DNA from 2 places in the Staphylococcus carnosus genome. Region 1 is predicted to be linked to the other one. Evidence: a T-box and tRNA genes for the amino acid it is inferred to sense, from the RefSeq annotation. Region 1 holds a T-box; the other holds one or more tRNA genes.
What was found. The T-box of region 1 lies ahead of serS (serine--tRNA ligase). A T-box ahead of a tRNA ligase gene usually reads a tRNA of that ligase, here a tRNA-Ser.

Region 1 (10,794 bases):
CTAATCGATCAGACATGAAATGGTTCATCCATTCTACATCCTCATTTTCATCTAGGATAATAACACCGATCGGCAAGCTTTTAATCGCGATGCTGTTGCCTGCTGATATCTGTCCGCTTAAATCATCTACATAATTATCCAAACGTAAGAATCCATTGCGCAGTGCAAATGCACTGATAAAAATCATTACGAGTAAAACTGCTGATGCGATACCTGCAATAAGCTGGTTAAAAACAAACCATACTACAACAATTGCAATCGCAGTTAACACCATTAATAAAAAGGGAATCATCAGTGCTTTCTTAGTGGATTGACGATTCATTCTGTCACCTCAAATCATTTTTTGATAAATCGTTTTAAGTTGAAACATAAATCAACGACACCTAACAGTCCTACTACAGGTAAAACAGGTGTCAATAATAAGCCTAATACCATTAATAAAATACCAATACCTGACGGCAGACGTTTTACTTTCGCAAAGAACGCAATCACGCTTAAACCTTGAATAAACATTACAAATGAGAGAATCACTTGCATATTCAATACAATACTTTGGAAAGTTCCAGGTTGTGATGCGAACATCACACATAATAGAACGACAAAGTAAATATATGCTAATACACGATTGAATTGCCATACAAACAATGGTCTGAACACAGGTGTTGCTATCTTGAATTTACATAAAATCGGAAATGTTACAATCAAATTAATCAAAATCAAGAAGAAAATTACGATGATGATATAACTTGGTAATTGAACAGCCATTTGGCGGAAGCCCTCTTCTAAAACACCGCGTGAAGCTGAATCCAATCCGCTCATTGCCATCATATCGTACAATTGTTCTTTAGACGGTTTAACGAGTACTTGGGTATTCGGAATACGCTTGAATACTTGCAGCATCATAAACGCGCCTAACGTTAAAATACTCATATATGTAGTTGCAATATAAAGTATGCGTTCTTTAGAAGTACGTTCTTTTAATAACTGACCTACAATTAAACTTAATAATAAGACAAAAATGATGTAGCTCAGAAGCCCCTCACTTCCAAAAAATACTACTAAAACAACTGTAATGAGCGCGCCTATGCCGAATGACATGCGGGACTTATGCCAAAGAATAATTCCAGGTACTGTCGCAACAAAGAACAGTAACAGTCCAGCAAGCGGCAGGAAATAGGTGACTGCAGCAACAACAATGAGTGTTAATGTTGCTAGAAACGTCGCCTTGAAGTCTATTTTTGCAAACAAATTCGCCACTCCTATACTTTAGTAACTATAAGAATTATTTTAACATAGTTGGCAAGAATCACCTACTTGATTTACCTTAAGAGAAACAAGTAGCTGCAAGTGTTGATTAACCTATTGATACCCTACAACTAACATCATCAAGCATAATTCTTCTACCCATGTTTTCAGAAGAATAATTGAGGTACAATTTTATTAAAGAAGCTATTCGAAATATGTAAAGGTGAGGGGGGATTTCATATGTCAATCGGACCTATTATTTTATACGTGATTGTATTTTTATTGTTATTCATCGCATGGGCTATATTGTTAAAAGAACTTACTAAACCTAAACATTTACGTAATCAATATCAGACACTTGTCGCTAATATTATGGTGCTTGTCGCTATGATTATTTTATTAATCGGCAGCTTAATACAACACTTTATTAAATAATTATGTTTTATTAATTATTTGTTAAAATCCTAAAACATCTATCGTAATCTGTTAGAAACCACGTTATAATTGAGATGTTAAAAATTAAGAAAAGTTTTAAATTTAAAAAGGAGCACCAGTCGAAATGCAGAAAGTCCTTTTTGGTGGAAGTAGTTTAGCATTATTTTTTGCCAGTGTTTTATGTTTTGTTTTACACGCATTAATTAGAATGACAATTACAGGACTCATTTTCTTTAATGCTGGAGATTTCCTTATCCCTTTAGGTTATGGTTTCTTCACTCTAAGCGTAATTAGTTTTGTTGCATTCTTATTCTCGAATGCGTTTGATTCAACGACATTGCGTTGAGTATACATAACAGAAGGTCAGACTTCCGTTTGTCTGAACTTAGACTTCCAGAACACTAAAGAACGTTGATTTCATGCTATTTTAAGCATATACTGATATACCGATTATCTGGATAAGGTAATCGGTTTTTTGTGCATTCTCGGGAAATAATATTTTGGGAAATAAAAAAGATGAGTGCTGTATTGGTAAGTACAGCACTCAAAGTGGTAGGTAAATATATATTGGAACGAGGTTGGATCATCTTAATTCGTTTTCCAACTACTCGATGATCCCATTTATTTTGTTGCTGGGCCGATTTTAGTTTTTCCGCCCATGAAAGGTACTAATGCTTCAGGAATTGTAATAGAACCATCAGCATTTTGGTAGTTCTCAACAATCGCCGCGAATGTACGTCCGACTGCTAAGCCGCTTCCGTTCAATGTATGAACTAATTCTGGTTTAGCATCTTTATCACGTTTGAATCGGATATTTGCACGGCGTGCTTGGAAATCTGTCATGTTAGAACATGAGCTGATTTCTTTGTATTCATCATAACTTGGAAGCCAAACTTCTAAGTCATAAGTTTTACTTGAACTGAATCCAAGGTCGCCAGTACAAAGAATGACACGACGATATGGTAATTCAAGTTCTTCTAAGATTGCTTCTGCGTTGCTTGTTAATTGTTCTAACGCATCCCAAGAATCTTCAGGTTTTTCAAAACGTACCAACTCAACTTTATCGAATTGGTGTAAACGGATTAAACCACGTGTATCACGTCCGGCAGAACCCGCTTCACTTCTGAAGCAAGCTGACTGTGCAGTGAACTTGCCTGGCAATTGATCTGCAGACAAAACTTCTTCGCGGTAGTAGTTAGTAAGTGGAACCTCTGCTGTAGGAATCATGTATAAACCTTCTTTTTCCACTTTGAACAAGTCTTCTTCAAACTTAGGTAATTGACCAGTACCATACATAGAATTAGCATTTACTAATTGAGGTACCATCATTTCTGTATAACCATGTTGTGTTGTATGTTTAGTAAGCATGTAGTTCATTAATGCACGTTCTAATTGTGCACCTTCATTAGTTAAGAATACGAAACGTGCACCTGAAACGCGTGCAGCACGGTCAAAGTTCGCCATTCCTAATTCTTCAATTAAATCCCAATGCGCTTTTGCTTCGAAATCGAATTGGCGAGGTGTACCCCATTTTTTAACTTCAATATTCTCTTCATCAGAGTCACCTTCAGGCACATCATCATGCATAACGTTAGGGATTGTAGATAATCTATACTGTAATTTTTCATCTACTTCGTTTAATTCAGTATCCACTTCTTTAATGTCATCGCCTAATTTTCTCATTTCAGCAATTACATCATCTGCATCTTCTTTGTTGCGTTTCTTCTCAGCAATTTCATTGCTGACTCTGTTTCTTTCCGCTTTCATTTCTTCTGCTTTACCGATTAACTCACGACGTTTGCCGTCTAGTTCTAAAACTTCGTCTACTACTTTTGGATCCATACCACGTAATTTAACTTTTCCTTTTAAGTAGTCCGGTTCGTTTCTGAATAATTTGATATCTAACATAATACGGTCATCCTTTCCAATATATACCTAATAAGTGAATTGATTTGAATCTATAAGGAGGCAAAAAACATAAAAAAATACCACGCCCCTACAAGGGACGTGGTACTACGTGTTGCCACCCTATTTAACAGTACAAATATAAAATAAGTACTGCACTCTCGCTAAAATAACGGTTATTACCGGTTGTTCCTTCAATAAGCAGGTAGATTCGTCACAGATATTGATTGCTTATTCACACTCACCATAAGCTCTCTGAAATCAATTACCAGGATTACTTGTCCTGCGAACAATGTCTTATTAACTTAAGTTCACTATAGCAAAGGTTTTTATAATTTGCAATACGTATTTTCAACTTTTTCAGAATTCAATAAAAATTCATGTTATTTACAATCAACTTCAGTATAAGCCGTTTGCTGCAAGTATCGCGCTACTTTTGTAATGTCTTTATGGAACTGACGATCTTCTGTAATAGAAGGCGTGATATTGCGTAACGTCTCATATTTTTCGCGAGAACGCGGCGATAATTTATCAATACCTTTTAGCTCTACAGCTTGCAACGCAATAATTAATTCAATCGCTAATACACGTCTTGTATTATCCGCAATTTGATAACCATGACGAGAAGCAATCGTTCCCATCGACACATGATCTTCTTGGTTTGCTGATGATGGAATAGAATCTACACTCGCCGGATGTGCTAACGTCTTATTCTCAGATACAAGACTTGCTGCTGCATATTGCATAATCATTGCACCACTTTGCAGACCAGGTTCTGGACTTAAGAATGCAGGTAAGTCTCCATTAAGTTGCGGATTGACTAAACGTTCCAAACGACGTTCTGCAATGTTGCCTAATTCGCTGACTGCTACTTTTAAGAAATCTAATGCATAAGCCACTGGTTGACCATGGAAGTTTCCGCCTGAAATCACAAGTGTTTCATCATCTTCATGGAAAATAAGCGGATTATCATTCGCTGCATTCATTTCACGTTCTAATTGTTTTTTTACAAAGTTTAAAGTTTCAAAGCTTGCACCATGTACTTGAGGAATACAACGTAATGTATAAGCATCTTGAACACGGATTTCTCCTTGATGTGTCGTTAAATTAGAATCTTCCAACCAGTACAACATACGATCAGCCACTGCGCTTTGTTCTGGGAAGTTACGCACATCATGCACTTCAGGACGATAAGCATCTGTAATACCGTTTAATGCTTGATGCGTCAATGAAGCAATCCACTCAGATTGATAAGCTAATGATTCCGCTTCAATCCAATTAATAACACCTTGTGCTGTCATGGCTTGTGTACCGTTGATTAATGCTAATCCTTCTTTAGCAGATAACTGTAACGGCTTACGACCTAATTCTTCAAGTACCTCGCTGCTTTCACGTTCTTCTTGTTGATAATATACTTTACCTTCTCCAATTAATGCTAACGCAAGATGAGAAAGCGGTGCTAAATCACCTGATGCACCTAATGAACCTTGCTGTGGAATAATTGGGATAATGCGATGATTAATGAAATAAATCAATTGATCTACCAAATCAGTAGTTACACCTGAATGGCCTTTTAACATTGTATTTAAACGTAATATCATCATCACAAGTGCAACGTCATGCGAGAATGGGTCACCTGTCCCACAAGCATGTGAACGAATTAAATTCACTTGCAGCTGATTATATTGGCCTGGATCAATCAAGACATCACTGAATAAACCAAATCCTGTAGTAATACCATAGATTGTTTCTTTATTTTTAATAATATCTTCTACAATTGCACGACTCTTCTTAACACGCTCCAGTGCATCAGATGAGATTGCAACTTGATCTTGCTGATGTAAAAAATCTTTTATGTCTTCAATTGAGAGCGACGCTCCGTTTAATTCTAATGTCAATTGAATTACCCCCTTAGTAAAATAAGAACTTACAATTATCACAAGTATACGCTTACATTCAGAGAGGGACAATAGATTTCAGCAAAGCCGTAGCATGGTAATACGTCACTAATTTAACAAGCTAAAACCTTTTCTATCTTAAGTAGTATTTAAGTTTATGAATCCTCCTTCATGATATGGTATGGATTCTGTAAATGACGCAAATAATATATCTTTTGATGATACACTCCAAGTGACAAAAAAAGTAGAGGAGTGTCATCCATTGAGGAATTCTAAGTTGATTGTTTCATCTATCATTGCAACTTCATTATTCATGGGCAGTTCGACTTCATTGTTCAATCAAGCAGATGCAGCAGAAGATAACGAAAAAACAGACATTCAACTCGCTACACCTTCAGAATGGCAAACACAGCACGACAATTTGCTGCAAGCCAGACTAAACGGTTCTAATTTAGGAGAAGGCGGCGGCATCGGTTCTATCAACAGCTATCAAACTTCATATCGCGACTATGTTGAAAGTACAATTGAAGCAGCTAAAGATCAGCCTGCTTATGGCGAAGTTATTATTCCGAGAGAGGGAAAAGACTACTTAAATACGCATGGCATACCTGTAGAATCTAAAGCACAACCGAGACAAAACATTGAACCGCTTCCTGATACTGGACAAGATAGTGCAGATACAACTGTTATGACAATCGTAGCAGGTTTATTCATTGCATTCGGTACAATCATCACATTCAGAAAACATTTTAAATAATTTAATTTGTTTATTGCGCTGAAGTCTTTATCCAGACTTCGGCTTTTTTATGTTCAAATGTATTTCACACTACTCGTTATCACGTTTTTCACACATTCTTTCATCGTTAATAAAGTATTAATATTTACTTTAAGTTTTAGTGTTGACTTACTCAAGGGACAGGTATAATATGAGTTATTGCATTAAGAAAAAGTACATTAACGACGATTTAAAAAGCTCATCTGCCATTCGTAGATGTGCTTAAATTTTAGGGTTATCAATTAAAGCAGAATAAAGACAAATGATTCAGCGAGAACTATAACAAGGTGTCTATTGCTTATTAAATGATTTTTAAGAAAGATGGAGGGATTGTAGTGGAAATACTAAATAACGTATCTATTCCAAAAAGAAAAGATGATACGCATAAAGGTGATTATGGTAAGATTCTTTTAATTGGAGGAAATGCGAATTTGGGTGGCGCAATTATCATGGCTGCACGTGCTTGTGTTTACAGCGGAAGCGGTTTGATTACCGTTGCGACACACCCAACTAACCATGCTGCTATCCATTCACGTTGCCCTGAGGCAATGGTGATAGACATTAACGATACGAAACAATTAACAAAAATGGTTGAAATGACGGACAGTATCTTGATTGGTCCTGGATTAGGCAAAGACTTCAAAGGTAATAATGCGATGACAATTTTACTTCAAAATATTCAGCCGCACCAAAACTTGATTATTGATGGAGATGCGATTTCAATCATCAGTAAATTGAAATTAGATATTCCGAAATGCCACCGTATCGTTTACACACCGCATCAAATGGAATGGGAACGCTTGAGCGGTATTCCTATTGATGAACAAACAGAAGAACGTAACCGTGAAGCGGTTAATGAAATGGGCGGTGTTGTTGTTTTGAAAAAACACGGCACTGAAATCTATTTAAAAGATCAAACTTATAAATTAGATATCGGTACACCTGCAATGGCAACAGGTGGTATGGGTGACACACTTGCTGGTATTATCACAAGTTTTGTCGGCCAATTTGATGATTTTGACTATGCTGTTACAACAGGTACTTATGTACACAGTTATATTGGCGAATGCTTATCTAAAGATATGTATGTTGTACCGCCATCCAATTTAATTAAAGAAATTCCTTATGCGATGAAACGTTTAGAAGAAAAAGACGGCGAAGACGCATAAAAAAAGAAGCTTTCTGCTTGCTGATGATAACCAGCACTGCAGAAAGCTTCTTTTCATTTATCTATTATTCTTCATCGTTTTCATCATCTTCATGATCCGCACTTTCGATATCTTCATTGACGCGGTCCATAAAGTCTTGTCTTAATTCTTCTTTTTCTCCATCTTCATCAACTGTTTCATCGACTTCAGTATGGATTGTTTGTCCCTCATCATCAGTTTCAACAACATGTTCTTCAACTGAAACTGTTGCTTCACCTTCACCAGGAGTTTCGCTATCCGATGTTCCTTCTAGCTCATCTTCAAGATCTTCTTGTACTTTTGCGACAGTAGAAACAAATTGTTCTTCACCTAAACGGATAAGACGAACACCTTGTGCAGCACGTCCATTTTGAGAAATGTCGTCTACATCAATTCGGATGATTACACCTTGGTTCGTTACAATCATAATATCTTCTTCGCCAGTCACAGTTGTGATGCAGACGATATCACCATTTTTCTCAGTGATTGTCGCAGTTTTAATACCTTTACCGCCTCGGTTTGAAATACGGTATTCATTAAGCGGTGTACGTTTTCCGTAACCATTTTCAGTTACAACTAAGACTTCATCTTCACTGTCTTCAGTTGCTACTGCTAAGCCGACAAGTTCATCGCCTTCACGTAATGTAATACCTTTCACACCAGCTGCTGTACGGCCTAATGGACGTAATTTAGATTCTTTAAAGCGAATCAATGAAGCGTGTGATGTTCCAAGTAAGACGTCTTTAGTACCGTCAGTAAGACGAACTGCTACTAACTCATCTTCATCTCTGAAGTTGATTGCAATTTTACCATTACGATTAATGTGTGAGAAGTTGCTGAGTGATGAACGTTTTACGATACCATTCTTAGTCGCAAATACTAAGTAAGCATCTTCTTTTTCAAGGTCATTTACCGCAATCATCGTACTGATTGATTCATCATTTTCTAATTCGATTGCGTTAATAACCGGAATACCTTTAGACTGACGTGAGAGTTCCGGCACTTCATAACCTTTCAATTTATAAACACGGCCTTTATTCGTAAAGAATAAGACATTATCGTGAGTACTCATTGTAACGATTTGGCTCACGAAATCTTCTTCTAAAGTATTCATACCTTGAACACCGCGACCGCCTCTGTTTTGTGCACGATAAGTTGAAACCGGAAGACGTTTAATATAGTTATTGTGACTTAATGTAATAACAATTTGTTCTTCTGGAATTAAGTCTTCATCTTCAATTTGGTCTAAACCGCCAAGTTGGATTTCAGAACGGCGTTCGTCTCCGAAGCGTTCTCTGACTTCAGTTAATTCTTCTCGAACAAGTTCTAGTAATTTTTCTTCATCAGCCAAAATAGCTCTCAACTCTTCGATATAAGCGATTAACTCGTTATATTCAGATTCAATCTTATCGCGTTCTAAACCTGTTAAACGTCTTAAACGCATATCTAAGATAGCTTGCGCTTGGCGTTCAGATAATTTGAAACGGCCTTGCAAGCGTTCCATTGCTTCTTTATCTGTTTCAGATTCACGGATTGTTGAAATAATCTCATCGATATGGTCTAACGCAATTCTTAAACCTTCTAAGATATGCGCACGATCTTCAGCTTTTTTCAAGTTGTATTCAGTACGTCTGCGAACTACGACTTTTTGATGTTCTAAATACTCAACTAAAGCTTCTTTCAAATTGATTAATTTTGGTCTGCCATTGATTAAAGCAATCATATTCACACCAAATGATGTTTGTAGTGGTGTCAATTTGTATAAATTATTAAGAATAACGCTCGCATTTGCATCTTTACGGATATCAATCACAACACGTACGCCTGTACGTAAACTTGTTTCATCACGTAAATCTGTAATGCCGTCTACTTTTTTCTCACGCGCTAATTCTGCAATTTTTTCAATCATACGTGCTTTATTAACTTGGAATGGGATTTCAGAAACAACGATACGTTGGCGACCGCCGCCACGTTCTTCGATTTCAGCACGAGCACGCATTTGAATCGAACCGCGTCCTGTTTCATAAGCACGACGAATACCGCTTTTTCCTAAAATCAATCCTGCTGTTGGGAAGTCAGGACCTTGGATGTCTTCCATCAATTCACTGATTGTGATATCTGGATTATGACTTAAACTTAATACCCCGTTAATTACTTCTGTCATGTTGTGAGGCGGAATGTTCGTTGCCATACCTACTGCGATACCTGAAGCACCGTTAACAAGCAAGTTAGGGAAACGAGCAGGTAAGACTGCCGGCTCTCTTTCAGTACCATCGTAGTTATCAATAAAATCAATTGTATCTTTATTGATATCTCTTAGTAATTCTGTCGCAAGTTTTGTCATACGTGCTTCTGTATAACGCATTGCGGCTGCACCATCACCATCCATTGAACCGAAGTTCCCTTGTCCATCAACAAGAGGGTAACGATAGCTGAAATCCTGTGCCATACGTACCATAGCTTCGTAAATAGAAGAGTCACCGTGAGGGTGATATTTACCCATTACATCCCCAACAATACGTGCAGATTTTTTATACGGTTTATCAGGCGTCATTCCTTGTTCGTTCAAACCATACAAAATACGACGATGTACTGGTTTCAAACCATCTCTGACGTCTGGCAAAGCACGAGATACGATTACACTCATCGCATAATCTAAAAACGATTCACGCATCTCGTTACTGATGTTTCGTTCAATTATTCTTGATTCAGGATATTCAGCCATCAAGAATTCCTCCTTAAGTTATTAATTCCGTTGCTGTATTTCAAAATTAGAAATCCAAGTTCGCATATACAGCGTTGTCTTCGATGAATTGTCTACGATTTTCAACCACATCGCCCATCAACATTTCAAATGTCGTATCCGCTTCAATCGCATCTTCTAATGTAACTTGAAGCATTGAACGGTGTTCTGGGTTCATTGTTGTTTCCCATAATTGGTCAGCATCCATTTCTCCTAAACCTTTATAACGAGAGATTGACCATTTTGGTGTTGGTTTCAATTCTGATTTTAATTTTTCCAATTCTCTTTCGTTGAAGACATAATATTTTTGTTTGCCTTGTGTCAATTTGAACAATGGCGGCTGTGCAATATAAACATATCCTGCTTCAATCAACGGGCGCATAAAGCGGTAGAAGAATGTTAACAAGAGTGTTCTGATATGGGCACCGTCGACATCGGCATCTGTCATAATAACGATTTTATGATAACGTGCTTTAGAAATATCAAATTCTCCGCCGATTCCTGTACCGAATGCAGTAATCATTGAGCGGATTTCATTATTATTTAAAATTCTGTCTAAGCGTGATTTTTCAACGTTCAAGATCTTACCGCGCAATGGTAAAATCG
Region 2 (10,794 bases), 1.1 Mb from region 1:
TTGCTGTCGCACCATATTCAACAGAAAATGATTCCAAATTATAAAATGCTTGATAGAGAGCCATAGCTGCAGTACTTCTTGCAGCTGGTTGCGTTGATATTTTATCTAAAATTGTTTGGGCTGCATTAAAATCATCAATATCTTTACCCAATACTTCTTCATCAAACCAGGATTTCAATGCGTTATGCACAGATGTTATCGTTTCTTTATCGTACCAATCTGTTTCAAAGGCATTGCATTCACCAAAGTAACTGCAGCCTTCTTGATCAATCAATTCAGCGATTAACACCTTTCGCGTATCCATTTCAACCTTAGGTGTTTTAATAGGATTTTTAAAAGGCGCTTCAAAAATATAAAAATTTATCGTTTTAAATCTCATTTTTTATTCCTCAATTGAACCACGTTTCAACTTTCCAGTAGAAGTATAAGGTAAAGTATCTACGCGCTGATAAGTTTTCGGCACTTTATATTTTGCTAATTCTTGTTGTAAAAAATATTGGAGTTTATTTTTATCAATATCGGATTCACTCACATAATACAATTTCGGTACTTGTCCCCATTCTATATCCTCGACACCGATACACATCGCATCATTCACATTTTTATAACGTTTAGCAGCACTCTCAATTTCAAATGGATAAATATTTTCTCCCCCGCTGATGATTAGATCCTTTCGACGATCATAAATCATCACATTGTCTTCTGAATCAATTTTAGCAATATCACCTGTTTTAAAATAACCATTTTCGAAAGTATCTGTTAAATTTTTCGGATATAGATATCCATTAATTACATTGTCACCTTTTATCAAAAGTTCTCCATGGCCTTCATGATTAGGTTTGGTGATTTTGACATCTACATTTGGGCTCGGTTTGCCAACTGTGTCTGGATTGAATTTCAACATAGCAGGAGAAGCGGTTAAAAATTGTGAACAAGTTTCTGTCATACCAAATGAATTATAAATTGGTAAATGATTCTGGAGAGCCTCTTCAATTAAAGCGTGAGAAAGTTTAGCACCGCCCAAGAGTATTTTTTCTAAATGATAAGGTTCAGTTAATCCTGCATCCATCATCCATTTCAAAGTTTGCGGTACAAGTGAAATGTGTGTAATATTTTCACCCTTAATAATTTCAAGTATTTGATCTGCATCAAATTTATTCACAATTCTAACTGTAAAACCTTCAATCATACTTCGCAATAAGACGCTCAAACCTGAGATATGATATATCGGCAATACAGATAACCATTTGGTATTTTGATCGAAACCTAAACTTTCTTTACATCCGGTTGCACTGGCAAGATGATTATTAAAAGTTTGCGGCACTGCTTTTTGTAGTCCTGTTGTGCCTGAGGTAAACATGATTGAAGCGATTCGTTCTAAATCCATAGGAATTTCATATGTTTCAGTTCCTCGCTTCGCTTCGAGCTCTGACCATGAAATAATATTGAAACCATCTATATTTAACGGAAGGATTGCGATAATCGTATCAGTATCTACGGATTTTAATTGTGCAGTTATTTCTTTATCCGTTAATCTTGTATTAATCATTACTGCCTCAATTCCCGCTAACCAAGCACCATAAATAATGAGAGCTGAATCAAGACGGTTATCTATATAAAATGCGATACGTTTTCGATTAAGTTGGTGCAATACATGTGCATATTGTAAAGCCGTTTTATAAACGTTCATATATGTAAGTTGTGTGTTGTGATCTTCAAGTGCAATGTTTTCAGGAACTTTTTCTGCACTTTGTTTTAACCATAAATCCATCAATTTTCCTCCTTATTTCTCTGCACTTTCTATTTTATCAAAGAATATATACTTACGATGCTATTCTGTTTTAAAACATAATAAACCCGAGAGTTGATACTCCCGGATTTACAGTTTAATTAAATAATTGATTAAGTTTATCTTTAATACTTTGTAATTTACTGTCAATATCATTAAGCAGCCCGTCTACTTTAGATTGATTTTCACCATTTTGTTGGGCTTGATTAGCCTCTTTTAATTTATCTACCGCATTCTGATATTGATCAGTTAAGTTATTATCACCATTATTTGTTGCTTTATCTTTCAATTGATTGACTTCACTTTGCGCAGAATCAATTGCATTTTGACTATTTTGTCCGTTTTGGATATTATTTTTAGCACTTTCAATCTTTTCTTTGATTACCGTTTCTTTTTCTTTAATAACTTCTTTATAGTTGTTAGTCACATTAGGTTTATTTTGATTATTAGATTGTTGTGCTTGTTCTGACTGTTGATTTTGGTTTGCAGTTTGATCATCGTTTTTCGGTTGCATCATGTTCCTTACGATAAAGATGGCAACAACAATTAATAAGATGACTACAATTGCTGCTAACCATTTTTTTCCTTTGTTGCTTTTACGATTTTCTTCTTCTAACATACGTTCTCTGCGATAATCGCGTTCGTTATAATAACGGCCGTCTTCATCTGAACGACGACGGTATTCTGCTTCTCGACTATCTTCATGAGGTCTGTCATACTCACCATCTCTATAGTCATCTCGGTTATTACGGTAATAATCATCGCGACGATTATCTCTGTGATTATCATAATCATGATTATTTCGATCAGATCTTCTCATTTTAAATCACCTTATTTCCATTTTTTATTTAGTGAAAAATTAATATTTATTACCTTTAGTATACCATTTAACAAAAAGATAACCCTCGTATAAAAGTCCTATATGTTAAAATATTCCGCATTGCGATGGTGCCTAATTTATAAGATAATAGTTTAGATACTTGTTTGAAATGAGGGAACATAATTGCATTCAAAACCACCAAAAAATTTTAATTATTACATTAAATATACGATAACATGTCTGCTTGTTTTTATCATTATTTACTTTTTATATGTCAATTACGGTACAAATCTTTTCCAATTGGATGTTCCTAAAAATTCTTCGATGTACTACCTTATTCATTTAGATTGGAAAGGTTATGCAAATGCATATACTGCTACTTTAACCACTATTATTATCCCTTTATTATTAATTGGTTTAGTACTTTTTCTTTTGTCTAGAATAATAAACGGGCGATTAAAAAAGATATTGTTAAAAGTATTGCCAATCGTAATCTTTTCAGCATTATTTGCGTTGATTTTCATTCCACTCTTGTTTGTGTTGAATGTAACACATTTTTCTTTTATTGCTACGTTTTTATCTTTTTTAGCCCTATCTAAACCAGCTATGGTCAAAATGTATCATTTTAGCCGAAAAAGTGTCAGTGAGATTAACCAACCCATTTCTATAGAAGAACTTAAAGAAAAAGAATCTAACAAGCCAAAATAAAAAAAGTAACCACGGTAGCTAGTCTTGTACACTACTGTGGTTATTTCATGTTGGTATTACATGATAAATCTCAACTTATTTCATAGTGTTTTATGGTGTTGAAGTTCGTTTCGATATTTATTTTTCGCAATTTTCAAAATATTAATTGAAATTTAGTTCATTATTATTTATGATTATTAATAAATAGCACGATAGTTCTACAAAACATTATCATTACCCCTGTTTTATTCTCTAAATTACAAATAAAAATAGAATAGAGGAAAAATCATGAAAAAACTTATATGGTTGTTTTTAGTTAGTCTCATTGTGTTAGCTGGTTGCGGTGAAAAAGGAAAAGATCATAGTCAAGAAAATCAGAAGCCGGAAATTAAAAAATACAGTTACCACCCTATCGGTACTGAAGAAGAAGTTAAAGATAAAGCTGCTAAAGTCAGAGACGAAAAACGAAACGGCAAATTTGATTCTAGTAAATATTATGATGATTATGAGTATGGCCAAATTTTTCAAAGAGAGGCACAACCTCTTACGGATACCAATTCTAAGGTTCATCAAATGGTCAATAATTTGAAGCAAAATGATGACCGTATTGATGAGGCTGATACTAAAGAAGTGAAATCAGAAATAGATCCAGCATTGAAAGAATTGAAACAAGCATTGGATGATAGAAAAAATAGAGACAAAGAAGTTCCTACACAATTTAAAGATATGGATGAGAATTACTTTAAATCCATTGAAATTTTTTATAACTCCTTCAAAGACCTTGAAAATGTCATCGAGCATAAAAAACAATTTTCTAAACATGAATTAATCGAACAAACTGATGTTTTTAAACATAACATGGACGTTTCGGAAAAATATTTTAGATACACAACTAAATTGATTGAAGCAGCACGCCAATCCTACTAACTATAACGAATAAAATTTTCATCAGCACGGTTTTATATCTAATTCAAAAACCCCTTTGCTTTCATGTAATAAGACAGAAAACAAAGGGGTCTAAAATTGAGCGGAGAGTGAGGGATTCGAACCCTCGAGACGCTTGTGGCGCCTACACACTTTCCAGGCGTGCTCCTTCGGCCAGCTCGGACAACTCTCCATTTATTAAAATTTATGTAATTAAATAAAAAATCAGAAACGATACTTCGTTTCTGATTGAATGACTCCTACGGGACTCGAACCCGTGTTACCGCCGTGAAAGGGCGGTGTCTTAACCGCTTGACCAAGGAGCCATGGCTCCACAGGTAGGACTCGAACCTACGACCGATCGGTTAACAGCCGATAGCTCTACCACTGAGCTACTGTGGATTAATTAAAAATGGAGCGGGTGATGGGAATCGAACCCACAACATCAGCTTGGAAGGCTGAGGTTTTGCCATTAAACTACACCCGCATTAACGATTATGGGGCGGCTGATGGGAATCGAACCCACGAATGTCGGAACCACAATCCGATGTGTTAACCACTTCACCACAACCGCCAGACAAAGTTTAAAAGAATGGTTCAGGACAGAGTCGAACTGCCGACACATGGAGCTTCAATCCATTGCTCTACCAACTGAGCTACTGAACCTTATATTTAAAATGGCGGTCTCGACGGGAATCGAACCCGCGATCTCCTGCGTGACAGGCAGGCGTGTTAACCGCTACACTACGAGACCAGAGAAAAACTATGTATTGCGGGAGGCGGATTTGAACCACCGACCTTCGGGTTATGAGCCCGACGAGCTACCGAACTGCTCCATCCCGCGGTAATATTATTAGTAATTTGAACTACTTTATTAGTATATCATGTATTGTTAAGTAATGTCAAATCTTTTTTTAACAAAATATGAATTTTATTTTTAAAACTTAAATCTTGTTTCGTATTTGTAATCTCTTTTTTCAAGACAATAACTAGTATATTAACTTTTATCCCTTGAGTCAACCACATTCCAACATAAATAAGTGTAATAAATATATAATTACTATAAATTTTTATTTTTAGTGAGCAATTGACCACAATTCTGCTTGTTTTTTATCATTTGCTCCTTAACTTTACGTTTAAATTTCTTATATTTTTAAGTTAATCTCCCCTATTTCATAAATAAAAAGATCGAAAAAAGCATTTATAGCTTTATTCCGACCTTTTTGATGCTGAATAACTATTTATTTTGAAATAGTGGCTAACCAAGCAAATTTATTTTTTTGTACCATATCTAAATTCAATCCTAGATCATTTACAATATCTTTTAAGTTTTCAATATAAGTGTAATACTCAGTTTGTAAATCCTCAGTTAAGTTATAGAATTCTTGATTGTTATAATATTTAATTAAGTCTTGCTTGTATTTTTCACTTTCAAACATGGTATCTAAGATTAATAATTTTCCATCATCTGTTAATGAGTGCATCATTGTTTTGATTGCATCAGATTTTTCTTCTGGTTTTACATGATGGAACGCAAACGAAGTTACAATATAATCGAATGGTTGATCAAATGGTATATCAAAGAAATGACCATATTGTACATCCAAATTTTTAGTTTCATTCGCAATTGCTCTCATATCATCAGATGGATCTATAGCTGACACCTCTCTGCCTTTATCTTTTAACATCAGTGTTAAATTACCAGTACCAGCACCAATCTCAAGCACTCTGCCTTCTGCTGTACTTGCAAGTTCATTCAACATTTCAGAATAATTGATAAAGACATCTCTATATTCTTCGTTCTCCCCGTTAACAGTGGCATCATATTCTGGTGCCCACTTTTTAAAAATTTCCATAAATTCCATTTCCCGATAACACCTCAATTCCGAGTATTTCGATATATATTATAGCTCATAAGTATTTCAAAAACAAAACAAATTATCCACAATATAAAAGTTTTAATACTCTGAATTTAAATGCAATTCTAATATTTTTGCGAAAATAAAAACACCAACATAATGCTGGTGCTTTATCAATTACTCTACTATTTCTTCAGTATTAGCAATAAATCCTTGTTGTTCTAAATCTGCAATCGCATTTTCCAAAATCTTTTCAGTATCCGCTGAAATTGTATGCAGATGAAAACCATCTGTCAATTTTGCTAACATTGTACCTTTAAACTTTGTCATTTCTTCTATAAACGTTGTAATATCTTCTTGTGTTTCAATCATCAATTCTGCTCTAATATTTCCATAGACTGGATGTTCTACGGATACATCATCTACCATTGCACCATTCTCAACAATGATAGACAGTTCTTTTTCCATTTCATCAAAATCATGTTGGCACATAATTAAACGTTTATGTGCTTTTCCTTGAGGTTCTATATCTAAAAAGTATCCTTTGCTTGTAGAATTGATTGCATAATCTTTTGTTTTTAAGTGAGAGATATCTTTCACAATAATTTGGCGAGAAACACCAAATCTCTGGCTTAATTCCGATCCTTTAATCGGTTCACTTGTCATTTTTAACAGTTCTACAATTTCCTCTCTTCTTTCATCAGCTTGGCTCATCTAGGGCCACCTCTTTTAATATATTCTCTAACTGATCAAAACATTGATCTATTTCATTTAGCGTTGTATTTTTTGAAAAAGAAACTCTAACATACTGATCTGCTTCATGTTGTGTTGTTTCAATTTTATGCACTAATCCGTCACTTAATAATAAACCATGACCACATGCTGTTCCAGTAGAAATACATACATTTCTGCTTGAAAGTGTCTGCATAACATATTGACCTTCATAAAAAGGTGTCAACATCCCTAAAATATGCGGCGCATGAAGGTCATATTCCAAAATTGTAAAACCTGCTGTTTTTGCACGTTTTTTTGCATGCTGATATAAGTTTAATAAATGTTCATGTTGAGGATTCAGAGATAAAGCTTTTGTCATCGCTAAAATACTTGGTACATCTAACGTGCCATTTCTAGTACCCTCTTCATGAAAATAATGAATATTAATAGGTCTTACAGATTTATGTTCAATCAGTAATGCTCCGCTTCCCTTTGTCCCATTAAACTTATGTCCTGAAAAAGTATAAGAAGAAAACTTATCGATATTGATATCTGAAACTTTATGAACAGCTTGAACACCATCTACATGAAGCGGTATATTTTGAGTTTCTCCAATCAGTGCGATTTCATTTACAGGCAATTTATAACCTGTTTCTGAACTAACATGCTGTGCAACTAACAAAACCGTTTCATCTGTTATTAAAGATTTTAATCCCACTAAATCAATTTCACCATTTTTATCGAGCGGCATTTCAACTATCTCAAATTGTTTGCGAAATGGTTCTAAAGCTGCAGCTATCGATGGATGTTCATATGGCGATACAATCACGCGCCCTTCAGGTGCTTGCTGTAAATAAGTACTGATTGCAATTTGATTAGCATGAGAACCACTTGTAGTAAAAATAACTTCTTTTTTAGTATTAAAATGTTCTTGAATGAATTTTCTGCTAGAATTTAAAGCTTCGCGCACCATCTCTCCGCCTGCATGTAAACTCTCACTATTATAAAACAACGCTTGTTGCGCTTCTTGATAAATATCCAACACTTCTTTTGCTGGTTGTGTTGTTGATGCATTATCTAAATAAATCATACCGCTTCCCCCACTTACATTTATCTTGATTATATGACAAAATCATTGCATACATTCATGTTAACATATTTGTATATATTATTGTAAATAGAGGTGTAAACATGACACGGGTTATAGTCGTTGGAAGTGGTATTGCTGCACTTTCATTCATTCGTCACATTAAGCACGAAATTGAAGTCATTTGTATAACTAAAGAAAAACTCTCAGAAAACAACAGTAATTTTGCCCAAGGTGGAATCTGTTTTTCAATGAACGAACAAGATGACGGCCTAGCACATAGTTTAGATACATATGAAGCTGGTTCAAAAATGGGAAATTTGAAAGTCATTCAAAACGTCATCACCGAAAGCTATCCATTAATTCAGCAATTAATAGATGAAGGTCTCCCTTTTGATACTAACACAGCAAACAACGAATTAGATTATGCGATGGAAGGCGCACACTCTAAACCAAGAATATTACATGCTGGCGGTGATCAAACCGGAAAATACATCGCTAAGCATATGGTTGCACACTTATCTCATCCACACCTCACAATTATGGAAGAAACTGAAGTTATCGATTTGATAAAAAATACCGATAATGAAGTGTGCGGTGTTTTAACACTTGGAAATGATGATGAATTGCATACCATTGAAGGAGATGCAGTCATTTTAGCAACAGGCGGTATTAACAATGTGTTTCCAACACATTCTAACATTCCACATACTTTAACATCTGGTCCAGTCATAGCATTACACCATCATCTGCCTCTAGAAAGTATGGAAATGATTCAATTCCACCCTACTTTATTAGGTAAGCCTTACGAAGCTTATAGTTTAGTTTCTGAAGCAGTAAGAGGTGCAGGTGCAATTTTAGTCAATGAATTAAATGTCCGTTTTATGGATGCTATACACCCTATGAAAAGTTTGGCGCCGAGAGATATTACAAGCAGAGCCTTATACCACCAACAAATGCAAGGACATGATTGCTTTTTAGATATCAGCTCAATTTCTCATTTTGAACAACGCTTTCCTACGATTTATGCGGCTGTACAAAAACATTATCCGGATGCGCTTAAAAAACAGCGTATTCCAGTAACACCTGGAGCACATTATACTGTCGGAGGTATTCAAAGTGAAATAAACGGCAAAACAAATTTAAAAAATGTTTATGCAATTGGTGAAGTAGCTTGTACAAATTTTCATGGTGCAAACCGCCTAGCGAGCAATTCTTTATTAGAAGGCCTGGTCATGGGAGCGAAATGTGCTAATACAGTGAATACTGACATTAAACACATAGATTCCTCTCATTTTCATGCAGGATTTAAAATACCAGATGTTTCAGAAGAAACGATACATCAAATACAACAGCAAAGCTTTGATATTTTAGGTGTTGAAAGAAATGGCAAGCAAATGAAAAATATGCTGAAACAATTCAACATGTACTCTCAAGCAGCCCATTGACTGAACAAATCACTCAATTAAATTGGCAGCGCTATTGCGTTGTTAAAACACTTCAGATAATTTGTGCATCTGCTATTGCACGAGAGGAATCTAGAGGTGTGCATTATAGAACAGATTATCCAATGCAAAATTCAAATTGGCAAAATTTAAAGGTAGAACTGAATTCAGGAGGCAGTGAAAATGTTAAACCCGTTACTCGTCAGAGAGAAAATCACTCAATTTTACATTGAGGATAACCAATATGGAGACTTGGCAACACACATCTTTGATCAGACACAAGAAGGTACGCTTACATTAAAATCTAAAGATGAGGGCATTTTTTGTGGTGAAGTGATTATAAAAGAAGCATTTCCCCTACTCGATTCAAATGTTGTGATTAATCTAAAAGTAAAAGATGGAGAAGCTGTATATCCTGGTGATATTATCACTGAAATTAAAGGTCCTGTATATGTATTATTAACGATGGAACGTATTGTATTAAACTTGATTCAACGCATGTCAGGCATCGCAACACAAACAAGACAGATTGTAGACAAAATTTCTCATACCTCAACGAATATTGTAGATACTAGAAAAACTACACCAGGTTTAGGTATTTTCGAAAAGTTTGCAGTGACAGTTGGCGGTGGTTTAAACCACAGACGTTCTTTAAATGATGGTTTGATGCTAAAAGATAATCACATTGCTTTTAGCCAATCTATGGAAACTGCAATTGCTAATGCCAAAAAAGTCATTGGACCAATGGATAAAATTGAAGTTGAAATAGAAAATGAAGAAATGCTGAAAACAGCGATTGAAAATCAAGTAGATATTATAATGTTCGATAATCAAAAACCAGAATGGATTGCTGAGCATTTAAATTTAGTTCCGAATACGATTCAAACTGAAGCATCTGGAAATATTAATGCTTCAAATGTTGTAGCTTATGCTGAAACTGGTGTTGATTTTATTTCAATGGGTTCCCTATTTTATGCGCAAAGTGCGCTCGATATTTCTGCAAAGGTTGTGATCTGATGTTTAATCCAATATTATCTGTATCAAAATCAATTCCTGAAAAATATTTACAAATGTCACAAGAAGAATTAGAAAATCATATTCAAGCAATTAAAGATCAATTAGGCAATCGTTTATTTATGCCGACACATCATTATCAAAAAAATGAAGTTGTACAGTTTGCTGATATTACAGGAGATTCTTTGGAATTAGCAAGAATCTGTAAAGAAAATACTGAAGCGGAATACTTTGTATTTAACGGCGTTCATTTTATGGCAGAGACTGCAGACATCTTAACTGATGACAGCCAAGATATATATTTACCAGATTTATCTGCGGGCTGTTCAATGGCCGATATGGCTAATATCACACAAGCTCTGCATGGTTATGACGTTCTTACAGAAAAATTTCATTTAGATATATTACCTTTAACATATGTCAATTCAACAGCAGCTATTAAAAAATTTGTAGGA

Region 2: it has a tRNA-Ser gene. The T-box ahead of serS (serine--tRNA ligase) is inferred to sense a tRNA for this amino acid. The anticodon was not compared.

What each region holds. Positions count from the first base shown of each region.
Region 1 is NZ_UHCT01000001.1:5,817-16,610, reverse strand. Features, by position in the region: gene DYE31_RS00070 (DHH family phosphoesterase) at 1-322, opposite strand, end outside; gene DYE31_RS00065 (DUF2232 domain-containing protein) at 337-1,263, opposite strand; gene DYE31_RS00060 (hypothetical protein) at 1,486-1,680, shown strand; gene DYE31_RS00055 (hypothetical protein) at 1,805-2,026, shown strand; gene serS (serine--tRNA ligase) at 2,302-3,588, opposite strand; T-box leader at 3,679-3,885, opposite strand; gene hutH (histidine ammonia-lyase) at 3,969-5,483, opposite strand; gene DYE31_RS00040 (hypothetical protein) at 5,746-6,240, shown strand; gene DYE31_RS00035 (NAD(P)H-hydrate dehydratase) at 6,564-7,427, shown strand; gene gyrA (DNA gyrase subunit A) at 7,492-10,170, opposite strand; gene gyrB (DNA topoisomerase (ATP-hydrolyzing) subunit B) at 10,217-10,794, opposite strand, start outside.
Region 2 is NZ_UHCT01000001.1:1,144,317-1,155,110, reverse strand. Features, by position in the region: gene menC (o-succinylbenzoate synthase) at 1-379, opposite strand, end outside; gene menE (o-succinylbenzoate--CoA ligase) at 383-1,771, opposite strand; gene DYE31_RS05565 (hypothetical protein) at 1,887-2,609, opposite strand; gene DYE31_RS05560 (hypothetical protein) at 2,793-3,317, shown strand; gene DYE31_RS05555 (LptM family lipoprotein) at 3,585-4,223, shown strand; tRNA gene DYE31_RS05550 (tRNA-Ser) at 4,325-4,413, opposite strand; tRNA gene DYE31_RS05545 (tRNA-Glu) at 4,475-4,546, opposite strand; tRNA gene DYE31_RS05540 (tRNA-Asn) at 4,548-4,622, opposite strand; tRNA gene DYE31_RS05535 (tRNA-Gly) at 4,634-4,707, opposite strand; tRNA gene DYE31_RS05530 (tRNA-His) at 4,719-4,794, opposite strand; tRNA gene DYE31_RS05525 (tRNA-Phe) at 4,814-4,886, opposite strand; tRNA gene DYE31_RS05520 (tRNA-Asp) at 4,899-4,974, opposite strand; tRNA gene DYE31_RS05515 (tRNA-Met) at 4,991-5,064, opposite strand; gene DYE31_RS05505 (class I SAM-dependent methyltransferase) at 5,462-6,085, opposite strand; gene DYE31_RS05500 (transcription repressor NadR) at 6,257-6,793, opposite strand; gene DYE31_RS05495 (cysteine desulfurase family protein) at 6,780-7,883, opposite strand; gene DYE31_RS05490 (L-aspartate oxidase) at 7,985-9,328, shown strand; gene DYE31_RS12990 (hypothetical protein) at 9,325-9,558, shown strand; gene nadC (carboxylating nicotinate-nucleotide diphosphorylase) at 9,509-10,342, shown strand; gene nadA (quinolinate synthase NadA) at 10,342-10,794, shown strand, end outside.